DNA from 3 places in the Cupriavidus sp. Met-2 genome. Region 3 is predicted to be linked to each of the others. Evidence: predicted binding sites of a transcription regulator. Region 3 holds the regulator's gene; each other region holds the start of a gene.
What was found. Region 3 encodes LexA, which represses DNA repair genes until DNA is damaged. Its sites were predicted from a motif close to ACTGTATNNNNATACAGT; they were not measured.
Positions count from the first base shown of each region.

Region 1 (4,357 bases), on a different contig from region 3:
CATTCTGATGGGGCTCCGTGCCCAAAACGCCACCGCTATAATCGACCGGCCTGTCTTTCCGACAACACATCCGGATTCCCGACAGTTCTGCATACATACATATCAATAACGAGGAGATGTCCATGGAACGTCGTTCCTTCCTGTTGAAAGCGTCCGCCGTGGCCGCCACCGGAGCGCTCGCCGCTTGCGGCAAGGAAGAAAAGCCCGCCGCGCCGGCAGCATCGGCCAGCGCCCCAGCCGCCCCTGCTGTCATCGGCAGCAACCCGGCAGTGGAATGGCGGATGGCGTCGAGCTTTCCGAAGTCGCTGGACACTATCTATGGCGGTGGCGAACTGCTGGCGCAACGTGTGAAGGAACTGACGGACGGCAAGTTCAATATCAAGGTATTTGCCGCAGGTGAAATCGTGCCGGGCCTGCAGGTGCTGGACGCCGTGCAGAACCAGACCGTGCAGATCGGCCATACCGCCGGCTATTACTACTTCGGCAAGAACCCGACGCTGTGCTTCGACACGACGATTCCGTTCGGCCTGACCGCGCGCCAGCAGAACGCCTGGATGCTGCAGGGTAACGGCATGAAACTGATGCGCGAGTTCTTTAAGGAATACAACGTCGTCAACTTCCTCGGCGGCAACACCAATGCGCAGATGGGTGGCTGGTTCCGCAAGGAAATCAAGAGCGTGGCGGATCTGCAGGGTTTGAAGTACCGCATCGCCGGGTTTGCTGGCGTGGTGCTGTCGCGCCTGGGCGTGGTGCCGCAGCAGATCGCCGGTGGCGATATCTACCCGGCGCTGGAAAAGGGCACGATCGACGCAGCCGAATGGGTGGGCCCGTACGACGACGAGAAGCTCGGCTTCTACAAGGTGGCGCCGTACTACTACTACCCGGGATGGTGGGAAGGCAGCGCTCAGCTCTCGTTCTATGCGTCGGCACCCGAGTTCGAGAAGCTGCCCGCGCTGTACAAGCGCGCGCTGGAAACGGCCACCATCGAGGCCCACACGAACATGATGGCGAAGTACGACACCGTGAACCCGCAGGCGCTGGCCCGTCTGCTGGAAAACGGCGTGAAGCTGCGTCCGTTCTCGAAGGAAATCATGGAAGCCTGCTTCAAGGCCACCCAGGAAGCCTACGCGGACGAAAGCGCCAAGAACCCGTCGTTCAAGAAGATCTTCGACGACTGGCGCGTGTTCCGTAACAACGAAGCCGCGTGGTTCAACGTGGCCGAGCAGGCATTCTCGCAGTTCAGCTTCGCCCGCAAGCTGTAAGCCACAAACGCCCCTCTCCCGCGAGGAGAGGGGCGAGTGGAGAGGGCCGGCACTTTATCCGCTTGCCACGCCCGAAAGGCGCTCACACGCGCTTTCTCCCGCCCCGGTAGAATCCGCCCACAACCGGACATCTACCCGGGACATTTCCCCATGCAACTCGGCATCTTCTACGCGCTGCTCGCGTACATCATCTGGGGCCTGCTGCCCCTCTACATCAAATCCCTGCACGGCGTTGCGCCGCTGGAAATCCTGCTGCATCGCATGGTGTGGTCGCTCGTGTTTCTCGGAGCGATCCTGCTGTGGCGCCGGCATTTCGGCTGGCTTCGCGAGGTGGCGGCCAATCCACGCCTGGCGCTCAATTTCGGAGCCAGTGCGGCCCTGCTCTGCTGCAACTGGTTCCTTTATATCTGGGCCGTTTCCGCCGATCGGGTGGTCGACGCCAGCCTGGGCTACTTCATCAATCCCCTGTTCAGCGTGCTGCTTGGCGTGTTGCTGCTGCACGAGCGGCTGCGCCCCGTGCAATGGCTATCGATCGCGATTGCCGCGGCCGGGGTGATCTGGCTCACGGTGACGGCTGGGCAGTTGCCGTGGATCGCGCTCGGTCTGGCGGCATCGTTCGGCGGGTATGGACTGTTGCGCAAGACCGGTGCCCTGGGGGCGCTGGAAGGGTTGTCACTGGAAACACTACTGCTGTTTCCGTTTGCCGCCGCCGCGCTCGCCTTTCTGTTTCTGACGGGTCAGGACACCACGCGCGCCGCAGCACCGGGTACGCAGGTGCTGCTGGTGATGGCCGGTCCGATTACCGCCGTGCCACTGCTGTTCTTCGCGGCAGGCGCACGGCGCATTCCGCTGTCGCTGCTCGGGCTGCTGCAGTACGCCGGCCCGACACTGCAACTGGCGCTCGGCATCTGGCTGTACCACGAGCCGTTTCCGCCGCAAAAGCAGATTGGCTATGCGCTGATCTGGGTATCTCTGGCTATCTACGCTGCTGAAGGCCTACTTGTCAGCAAACTGCTGCAGCGGAAAACTATTAGTATTAAGAATGAAATCAGCGAAAGAACATAAAGATCAATCTATTAAGTAAATAATTTGCGAGAGAGCCAGCTGACAGGCCCTCCGCAAAATCCGGGCGCGGCACTATACTGTACGTTTATACAGTACACGATTTTCCCCTTCGTCCATGTCCTCATCCGCACGGCGCATCGCCCATCTCGACATGGATGCCTTCTATGCGTCCGTCGAACTGTTGCGCTACCCGGATCTGCGCGGCCAGGCCGTCGTGATCGGGGGTGGTCGCAACGCCGTGCCCGAGGTCCTGCCCGATGGCACGCGCCGTTATGCGCGTCTGCGCGATTACGCCGGACGCGGCGTCGTGACCACATCCACCTACGAGGCCCGCGCGCTTGGCGTGTTTTCCGCCATGGGGATGATGAAGGCTGCCAAGCTGGCACCCGACGCGATCCTGTTGCCGACGGACTTCGACGCCTACCGGCGTTACTCCGGGTTGTTCAAGGCTGCAGTCAGATCATTCACGGAACAAATAGAAGATCGCGGAATCGATGAGATATATATCGATCTGACTGATATCGATGGTGAGGCGCGCGATGTGGCGGCCCGTATCAAGGCCGCCGTGAACGCCGCCACCGGGCTGACCTGTTCGATCTGCGTGGCGCCAAACAAGCTGCTGGCCAAGATCGGTTCCGAACTCGACAAGCCCGATGGCCTGACGATCCTGACACCGGCCGATATCCCGACACGAATCTGGCCGCTGGCAGCCCGCAAGGTCAATGGCATCGGCCCCAAGGCGGCGGAGAAGCTGGCGGCTATCGGCATCGAGACCGTGGGGCAACTGGCGGAGGCCGACACCGCGCTGCTGCAGGCCCATTTCGGCCGCAATTACGCAAGCTGGCTGGCCGAAGTGGCGAATGGGCGCGACGAGCGGCAGGTCGTGGTCAGCTCCGAACCCAAGTCGATGAGCCGCGAAACCACGTTCGAGCGTGATCTGCATCCGCGCGGCGATCGTCCGGTACTGTCCGAGCAATTCACCCGGCTTTGCATGCGCGTGGCCGAAGATCTGCGGCGCAAGGGCTACGTGGGGCGCACCGTCGGCATCAAGCTGCGTTTCGACGACTTCCACACCGTTACGCGCGACCTGACGCTGACCGCCCACACCGCGGACGGCGCGACGATCCGGCATGGCGCCACCGAGTGCCTCAAGCGTATCCCGCTGGAACGACGCATCCGGCTGCTCGGCGTACGCGTCAGCGCGCTGATCCCGGCCGCCGATCAGGGCGATGACCCCGCGCCGGTCCAGGAGGAATTGCGCTTCGATGCCGAGCCGGATTCCCCGGTTTTCCGTTGAAGCGGGTTTGAATCCCCTGTGTCATACGGGCCTATCTATGTCCCGGTAGAATCGGCGGCCATGACATCCGCCACCGCCCAACGCGCCGACGCCCCTGCCGCCTGGATCACTCCCCTCCTGGCCACCGCGTGCGGCATGATTGTCGCCAACCTCTACTACGCCCAGCCACTGGTCGGTCCGATCGCGCGGGCGCTCGAGCTTTCTCCCGAGATCGCCGGCCTGATCGTCACGCTGATCCAGATCGGCTATTGCGTGGGCCTGCTGCTGCTGGTGCCCTTGGGCGATATCGTCGAGAACCGCAAGCTTGTACTGGCGCTGATCGCCGGCTGTGCGGTGGCATTGGTCGCGGCAGCGCTGGCTACCCACGCGAGCGTCTTCCTGATCGCTGGATGCGCGATAGGCCTGTGCTCGGTGGCGGTGCAGGTACTGGTGCCGTTCGCGGCACACCTCGCGCCCGAACATGCGCGCGGCCGCGCCGTCGGCAACGTGACCAGCGGCCTGCTGATGGGCATCATGCTGGCGCGCCCGGTATCGAGCCTGGTGGCGGACCTGTTCGGCTGGCATACGATCTTCGCCGCGTCGGCCGTGGCCATGGTGCTGCTTGGCGTGGTGCTGTCGCGCAAGCTGCCGCAGCGCCAGCCGGTGCCCGGCGTGAACTATGTCGAGATGCTTGGTTCGATGGGGCACCTGTTGCGCACGCAGCCGGTGCTGCGGCGGCGCGCGATGTACCAGG
Region 1 is NZ_JBBHZL010000008.1:200,584-204,940, forward strand. Features, by position in the region: gene WD006_RS18435 (TRAP transporter substrate-binding protein) at 123-1,262, shown strand; gene rarD (EamA family transporter RarD) at 1,413-2,327, shown strand; gene dinB (DNA polymerase IV) at 2,443-3,624, shown strand; gene WD006_RS18450 (MFS transporter) at 3,685-4,357, shown strand, end outside.
Region 1: a site for LexA is predicted at 2,404-2,421, ahead of dinB (DNA polymerase IV). Genes of this name have one in related genera too.

Region 2 (4,357 bases), on a different contig from region 3:
TCGGGATCGATGTCTTGCACGCCATCGCGGATATTGAACACATCGCCCGCGAAGGCTTGAATGGCCGCAGTCGGCAGCACGCCGGCCAGTTCGGTCAGATGGGTGCAACCGGCAACGCTGCCCAGACGCTCACGAACTGCCTTGCGGAACCCCTTTGACAGGTTCAGACCGATCAGCTTGCGGTAGGCGGGACCGATGAGATCGCAATGCGTCGGATAAGGCACCCAGTCAGAGCATGCCTCCGCATCGACGACGTTCATGCGCAGATCAATCGTGACGCGCAGCCACAGATCGTGCAGCGGCTGGCCTTCAGGGCGAATCCGGCCGCCCGCCAGTTCGATGTCGCGGGGCTTGGTGTCGGTCAGGCGCGCTTCGATGTCCCATAGGCCATCGTCCCGCAAATAGGCCTCGGCCGTGATGGCACGACGGTGACGCAGGACTCGGTTGGCTGGCGGGGAAAGCGGCATGACACCAGGGGCTGACGCGGCAGACTGAAAGTGGCGGATCGGGGGCAATTCATCACGGCAAACGGCTTGGTCCATGGGTAAGACCACCATGGACGGCCATTTGGGCCGCTGAACTCGTGGAGTTTAACATGCCGCGCTGCTTTGACCGGATACATCCTGCGCAACGAACTGTCCGCACGCAATTGTTGCAGCGACGATCCCGGCAAACCCAACCTGCGCAACGCCTGGCCGGTGTCCGCGTGACCCCTCGCTGCGATGCATCAGTGGTACGACGACTACGCCGACTTCTCACGAATACCCCTCATGCGTACACAGGTATGCGGCTGCCCGCATACCTCGTCATTCCCCCAAGTCGTCCATGCCTTCGTCCTCGGCCCCGCGGATGATCTTGCCCACCACCGATCGGGAAAATCCGCGCGCCATCATGAACCGGATTTGCTTGGCGCGGGCCTCCGGCGAGTCCGGCGGAACACCGAAACGCTTGCGCCAAACTTCGCGTGCGCGATCCAGCTCGGAATCGCGCAGGCGGTCCTGCAGATCGCGTAGCTGATCATTGCCGAGTTGGTGCGTCTTGGCTTCCTGCAGTACACGCGCCGCGCCGTAACGACTGGCCCGGCGGTGAACAAGGCTATCGACGAACCGCTCATTGGACAGCCAGTTGTCGCGTTCGAGCACATCGAGCAGAGCCTCCACCTCCTCGGCCGACTCGGCATGAGGCGCCAGCTTGCGCGCGAGTTCGGCCCGGCTGTGCTCCCGACGGGAAAGGTAGCCGACGGCACGGGCTTTCAGTGAGAGGGGGGGACGGGGCATTCGGCTGATAACGAGGAAGCCGGCAGTCGGCGCTGCGCGATACGGGAAACCGGGGTGAAAACAAAAAAGCCGCCGCACAAGTATGCGACGGCTTTCGTCAAGCAGCGACGTCAGGCTCAGCCTTCGACCTCTGCTGGCGCGCCCGCCACGGTGTTCAGCGGCGCCACGCCCAGCGCCAGACGCACCTTGTTCTCGATCTCGTCGGCGATGTCCGGGTTCTCGCGCAGATACTCGCGTGCGTTGTCCTTGCCCTGGCCGATCTTCTCGCCGTTGTAGCTGTACCAGGCGCCGGCCTTCTCAACGATCTTGGCGTCCACGCCCAGGTCGATGATTTCACCCTGGCGCGAGATGCCCTGGCCATAGAGGATGTCGAAGAACGCCTCGCGGAACGGAGGTGACACCTTGTTCTTGACCACCTTGACCTTGGTCTCGTTGCCGACGACTTCGTCGCCCTTCTTGATCGAGCCGATACGGCGGATGTCCAGGCGCACCGAGGCGTAGAACTTCAGCGCGTTACCGCCGGTGGTGGTTTCGGGAGAACCAAACATCACACCGATCTTCATACGGATCTGGTTGATGAAGATCACCAGGCAGTTCGTGCGCTTGATCGTGCCGGTCAGCTTGCGCAGCGCCTGGCTCATCAGGCGGGCCTGCAGGCCGGGCAGCGAATCGCCCATTTCGCCCTCGATTTCTGCCTTTGGCACCAGAGCGGCCACCGAGTCGATCACGATCAGGTCGATCGAACCCGAGCGCACCAGCGCGTCGGTGATTTCCAGGGCCTGCTCGCCGGTATCGGGCTGGGAGATCAGCAGATTGCCGACGTCCACGCCGAGCTTGCCAGCATATTGGACATCCAGGGCGTGCTCGGCGTCGATGAACGCGCAGGTGCCGCCCAGCTTCTGCATTTCGGCCACCACCTGCAGCGTCAGCGTGGTCTTGCCGGACGATTCCGGACCGTAGATCTCGACCACGCGGCCGCGCGGCAGGCCACCCACGCCCAGCGCGATGTCCAGCCCCAGCGAGCCGGTGGACACTACCTGGATGTCCTGTTCGATTTCGCCATCGCCCAGGCGCATGATCGAGCCCTTGCCAAACTGCTTCTCAATCTGGGAGAGCGCGGCGGCAAGCGCCTTCTGCTTCTCAGCGCTCACGCCGGCGCCGGCCTTCTTGTCGTCCATGGTCGTCCTTCAGTCAATGGTGTATAAATAGGCCGCATACGGCGCGACGCCCTGAACCCAAAGCCCTTTTCCGGGATGGATTCTCCAGGCCACGACGCCCAACCCGGCATGGTGCGATCACCTTTCATGGTAGCTCGCCCGGAATGTCGGGTACTGTATAAAAAAACAGTATGCTTGGCAAGCCCCACCGGCACCGCGGCCGGCGGCCGGCTGTGGCCGGCCACGAGGTGGAGACAATCATGCGGATTCTTATCGCCGAAGATGACGATGTGCTGGCAGACGGGCTGACGCGCTCGCTGCGCCAGTCCGGCTATGCCGTCGATCACGTTGCGAATGGCGTGGAAGCCGATTCGGCCCTGTCCACACAGTCGTTCGACCTGCTGATCCTCGATCTCGGCCTGCCCCGCATGTCGGGGCTCGAGGTACTCAAGCGGCTGCGCGCGCGCAGCGCCATGGTGCCCGTGCTGATTCTGACTGCAGCCGACAGCGTCGACGAACGCGTGAAGGGGCTGGACCTCGGCGCCGACGACTACATGGCCAAGCCGTTCGCGCTGTCCGAACTCGAGGCCCGGGTGCGCGCGCTGGTGCGCCGTGGCGCGGGCGGTGGCGCCACGCTGATGCGCCACGGGCCGCTCGCGTTCGATCAGGTCGGCCGCATCGCCTATCTCAATGAACAGATGCTGGATCTCTCCGCGCGAGAGGTCGGTCTGCTCGAAATCCTGCTCACGCGCAGCGGGCGGCTCGTATCGAAGGAGCAGCTCGTCGATCACCTGTGCGAATGGGGCGAGGAAGTCAGCAATAACGCAATCGAGGTGTATGTACACCGCCTGCGCAAAAAGATCGAGGTTGGCGGCATCCGCATCGCCACGGTGCGCGGGCTGGGCTACTGCCTCGAGAAATACCAGCCGGCCGTGGCCGCGCATGGCTGACACCACGGGGGCTGATCGCGCATGAGCCTGCTGCGACTGCCGTGGCGACGCCGTTCCGCCGCGGGCCCCGCACGCGCGACGGACCCCACCCGGCCCACGCTGGCCGATGCCGCGGCCGAAGACCAGGCGCTGGCCGACGCCCTGCCACACCTCGAGGAAACCTCGGCGCACCCTGCGCCCCGCTCGCTGTTTGGCGAGATTCTCGACTGGATGCTGGCACCGCTTCTGCTGCTCTGGCCGATGAGCATCGCCGTCACATACCTCGTCGCCAAGTCGATTGCAAACGGGCCGTTCGACCGCGCGCTCGAAGCAAGCGCCATCGTGCTGTCGCAGCAGGTGCGCGAGGTCAACGGCCGCGTCACGCTGCAGCTTCCACTGTCCGCGCGGGAAATCCTGCGCGCCGACGAGACCGACAATATCTACTACCAGGTGGTAGGCAAGCACGGCGAGTACGTGGCCGGCGATCACGACCTGCCGCTTCCGTCCGAGGACGAAGAGGGACATGCCGGGCTGGTATCGCTGCGCGACGATCGCGTGGCCGGCAACGATGTGCGTGTCGCCTATACCTACGTTGAACTGAAAAACATCAGCGGCGCCCAGCCCGTGCTGGTGCAGGTGGCCGAGACGCTGGACAAGCGCGCGCGGCTGGCCAATGAAATCATCAAGGGCGTCATCCTGCCGCAGTTCGTGATCCTGCCGCTCGCGGTGGTGCTGGTGTGGTTTGGCCTCACGCGCGGGCTGGCACCGCTGACCGCGATCCAGCAGCGCATCCGTGCGCGCAATCCCGGCGACACGAGCCCGATCGACGAGCGCGCGGCGCCGCAGGAAATCACGCCGCTGGTAGCATCGTTCAACGACTTGCTGTCGCAACTCGAGCAGTCGGTGCAGACACAGAAACGCTTCATTGCCGATGCCGCACACCAGATGAAGACACCGCTCGCGGGTCTGCGTATGCAGGCGGAACTGGCCCAGC
Region 2 is NZ_JBBHZL010000001.1:355,444-359,800, reverse strand. Features, by position in the region: gene WD006_RS01745 (DUF2889 domain-containing protein) at 1-467, opposite strand, end outside; gene recX (recombination regulator RecX) at 807-1,277, opposite strand; gene recA (recombinase RecA) at 1,394-2,455, opposite strand; gene WD006_RS01730 (response regulator) at 2,695-3,384, shown strand; gene WD006_RS01725 (sensor histidine kinase) at 3,406-4,357, shown strand, end outside.
Region 2: a site for LexA is predicted at 2,608-2,625, ahead of recA (recombinase RecA). Genes of this name have one in related genera too.

Region 3 (4,357 bases):
GAATTTCGATATACGGCGTGAAGATCGGCATTCCCAGTGCGATCGTGTCACCGGGATTGAGCAGATGATTGACCTTCAGCGAATTGAAGAGGTACGTCATCGCGGCGGTTCCGCCTTCTACGGCGTACAGGTCGAAATCGCCCAGGAACGGATGCGCGCCAATCATTTCCTTGCGGATGTACTGCTTGACGATCTTCTCGCTCAGTCGGAGCATCCGGTCGGGAACAGGATAGTTACAGGCCAGGATCCCTTCGCACATTTCGTACAGGAAATCACCGCCATCCAGACCAAGCTGGTCGCGCACATACGATACGGCGCCGGTCAGGAATTTGACGCCAGGAACGTCCTTGTGCACGCGGGCATAAAGGTCGAACCGCTCCTCGATACCTGCGCGTCGCGGAAAACCGCCGACACCTTCTGGCAAATACGAAAATGACCTTTCCGATTCGATCATGGCGAACTGGCCGAGCTGCCAGAAGCCATGTCGCGGGATGGTTGCCAGAAAATTCGGATTACCTCGCCCGGCATTTAGCATCAGGCGATTCGATACGCTTCCTGCCAACTTGATGAGTTCGTCCTTGAGTTCGAAAGGCGACAGGCTGGCGAGCCTTGACGTATCGTGCTTGGCCATCGTGCATCTCCTGAAGGTGCTGAGCGGTATAGGGGTGTGGGAGGGACGAAAGGCTTCAACCTTTCGTCATCGTCGGATCGAATGGGGCAAAACCATGCCGGGTTGGCGCTTTCCGCCACGATCGACGTTCTCGGTTGTTACCCTAGCCGGAGAGCGAGAAATTTTCATTGGCCCAAAGAACTACGAATGGCCAGGAAAATGCGCGACGTCGCGAAATCGGGCAAGTAATCTGTAAAGATCAGGAATTGCAGATGCTACGGAGGAGAGCATGACGCTCAGATTTCACGAACTCTCTCCCGATGTGCGGGAGGCTTTGGAGTCCATTTGCGCCAGGCACGGATTCGTCCCAGACGATTTCGAATTCGCGGTTGCGAACGTGCTCAATCCGGGGGAGAGCGCTGCGGATATGGTGACTGTCGAACGCGTGGTCGGCGGCCAGTTACAGAAATACAAAGGAGGCGCCGGTGGGGCTGCGACCTGGCTGGCTGCCTTTGAGGCAGACCTCGCCTCCGATTGGTTCGGTGCGCCGTTGGCCGATTGATGTCGAGTCAGATTGATGATGGTCGGGTCCCGATTAGCGTCGGGTCCCGGGTCCATCATCGCCGGTACATGCAATACGCTGCAGTGCATGGTGACAGCAGAGAACTGGCTGCCTCAGTCAAGAGTTTTCGAGGACGGTTCCGCAAGCTCGAGCATTCGGCAGATGGCGGCCATATTGCCGACCATGGTGCGGCGATGGGTGCCCTGGTAGACGCGAACGCCCTTGATCTGGCGGAAGGGGACCGGCTTGACCGGACGGCGGGATGCGACGGATTCGGATTGCAGCATGGCAACACCTCGTAATTTGCGTTCAGCAGAAGTCCGCACCCGTCGTCCGTAAAGGACGGGGCGGCGTTGGCAAAGCAAAAGCGGGTGACCGGGGCAGGTGGCCAGCTGCCTGGGTCCGGAGAGTCAGAAGCCTGAAGATCTGATCAGGCCAACTGCGATACCCTCCAGGGAGAACTCGTCACGTCCTGCATGCAGGACGATGTTCTGGAAGTCGGGGTTCTCGGCGATCAACTCGATCGTGTCGCCGCGTTTCTTCAAACGTTTGACGGTGACGTCATCGCCCAGACGGGCGACGACAACCTTGCCGTTCGCGGCTTCGCTGGCTTTCTTCACGGCAAGCAGGTCGCCATCCAGAATGCCGGCGTCGCGCATGCTCAGGCCGCGAACGCGGAGTAGATAGTCGGGGCGCTCGTCAAAGACAGAGGCATCGACTTGATACTGCCGGTCGATATGCTCGGCAGCCAGAATCGGGCTGCCAGCTGCGACGCGACCGACTAGTGGCAATGTCAGTTGCAGCACGCCCGCCATCGGTAACGAAAACTGATCGGGTCGTTCAGAGTCGCTACGCGTCACCTTCAGACGAATGCCTCGCGACGCGCCCGGTGTCAGCTCGATCACACCCTTGCGCGCCAGAGCCCGCAGGTGTTCCTCGGCCGAATTGGGGGAGGAGAAGCCGAATTCGGCGGCGATCTCGGCACGAGTGGGCGGAAAGCCCGTGTTGCGGATCGTGTCGCGGATCAGGTCGAAAATCTGCTGCTGCCGGGGTGTCAGGGTCGCCATGGGTCGCAGGTCTTGTGCCGAAGCACTGTATGTTTAAACAGTATGCTGTGATTTTATACAGTATCGGGTGAAGTGCAAGCACATTTTGCGCAGCCGGCTCAACACGAGTAGTTCTGTGGGGTGAGGCCCACGGGTTTGTCACGGGTTCGGCCAGGCGTTCGCGCAGTTACAATCGGCCCGCCTACAAGCTCCGTCAACCCCGTCCATGTCCGTACTCCTGCCTCGTATCGTTGTGCTCGCGACTGGTGGCACCATCGCCGGTTCGTCCGCAAATCCTGCCAGTAGCGCGCACTATCAGGCTGCGACAGTGCCCGTATCGCAACTTGTACAGGCAGTGCCCGCGCTGGCCGATGTGGCGCGAGTCGAGGCGGAGCAGGTGGCGCAGGTGGACAGCAAGGACATGATGTTCGATCTCTGGCGGATGCTTGCCGCGCGAATCGGGTATTGGTCCGCGCAGGACGATGTCGCCGGGATCGTGATCACACATGGCACTGACACGCTGGAAGAGACGGCGATGTTCCTGCATCTGACACAGGCTTGCCCGTTGCCTGTCGTGATGACGGCGGCCATGCGCCCATCGACGTCGCTTTCCGCTGACGGGCCGCTGAACCTGCTCGATGCGGTGCGCGTGGCGGCAAGCCCGGTGGCAGTTGGCAAAGGTGCGCTCGTGGTGCTGAATCAGCAGATTCATGCCGCGCGTGATGTCGTCAAGGCGCATACGTCGGCTGTCGATGCTTTCCATTCGCCAGTTGCCGGTCCGCTGGGTTTTGTGCAGGACACCTATGTCCATTTCTCGCGCACCCCGGGTCCTGATCAGGCGCCGCGCTTGCCGGTGCCCGCTGCATGGCCGTTGGTGGAGATCGTCGCCAGCTACGCGCAGCCGGGGAGGGTCGGTATCGATGCGATGGTGGCCGCCGGCGTGCTCGGGTTTGTCGTGGCCGCGGCCGGCAACGGTTCCGTGCACGAAACGCTGACGGCCGCGCTGGTCGATGCTGCGGCATGTGGCGTTGCGGTGGCTCGAAGCTCGCGTACCGGTGCTGGTCATGTGGCAATCCCCGCACCGCCGCGACCGGCAGGTGGCGTATTTGTCTCGGCGGGCGACCTCAATCCCTACAAAGCGCGCGTGCTGCTGCTGCTGGCGTTGGCCGGCGACCCTTCGCTGGGGCGCGATGCGGCCCGGCTTCAGGCGCTCTTCGAGCGGTACTGAGACAGGCCGGGTGCCGAATCCTTGCGGGAAGGCCCCTTTCCGGGCTATACTCGCGGGCTACTCAACCTTGCCGCACCGGACGTGACGCCCGGGTGGCTCATCCCAAAAGGAGCGTCAATGCGTCATTACGAAATCGTATTTATCGTCCATCCGGACCAGAGCGAACAAGTGCCGGCGATGATCGAGCGTTACAAGCAGCTCGTCACGTCGCAAAACGGCCAGATTCACCGCGTGGAAGACTGGGGCCGTCGTCAAATGGCCTACATGATCCAGAAGCTGGCCAAGGCTCACTACGTTTGCCTGAACATCGAATGCGGCAAGGACACGCTGGCTGAACTCGAACACGCGTTCAAGTTCAACGACGCTGTGCTGCGTCACCTGATCGTTCAGACCAAGAAGGCCGAGACTGCTCCTTCGCCGATGATGAAGGAAGTGCAGCGCGAAGAAGCCCGCAAGGCCGCGCAAACGACCACGGAAGGCCAGCCCGCCTGAGAGCGGACTGCATTGTTGCGGTGAACCAGCTTCGGCTGACCGCCACGCTCGTCGAGCGAGAGGCGCTGCGCTATACGCCGGCTGGAGTGCCCGTCGTCAACTGCATTCTGCAGCATGCCGGCGAGACACTGGAGGCGGAAACGCCCCGGCAGGTGGAGTTCGCAATCGTGGCCATGGGCATTGGCGCCGTTGGCCAGCAGCTTGAGCGGTTTCCGCTCGATACGCTGCTCGATTGCGAAGGCTTTCTGGCCCGCAAGCACCGCAACAGCAGGACACTGGTCTTTCACATCACTCGATGTAAAGCATTCGAAAAGGATTGAATCATGGCATTCGTCAAACGTGACAACAAGAACAAGAAGCGCTTTCAGCAACAGAACCCGCTGTTCAAGCGCAAGCGCTTCTGCCGCTTCACCGTGGCA
Region 3 is NZ_JBBHZL010000002.1:286,433-290,789, reverse strand. Features, by position in the region: gene WD006_RS06605 (bifunctional aspartate transaminase/aspartate 4-decarboxylase) at 1-631, opposite strand, end outside; gene WD006_RS06600 (hypothetical protein) at 900-1,172, shown strand; gene WD006_RS06595 (hypothetical protein) at 1,286-1,459, opposite strand; gene lexA (transcriptional repressor LexA) at 1,583-2,239, opposite strand; gene WD006_RS06585 (asparaginase) at 2,445-3,446, shown strand; gene rpsF (30S ribosomal protein S6) at 3,564-3,938, shown strand; gene priB (primosomal replication protein N) at 3,959-4,258, shown strand; gene rpsR (30S ribosomal protein S18) at 4,262-4,357, shown strand, end outside.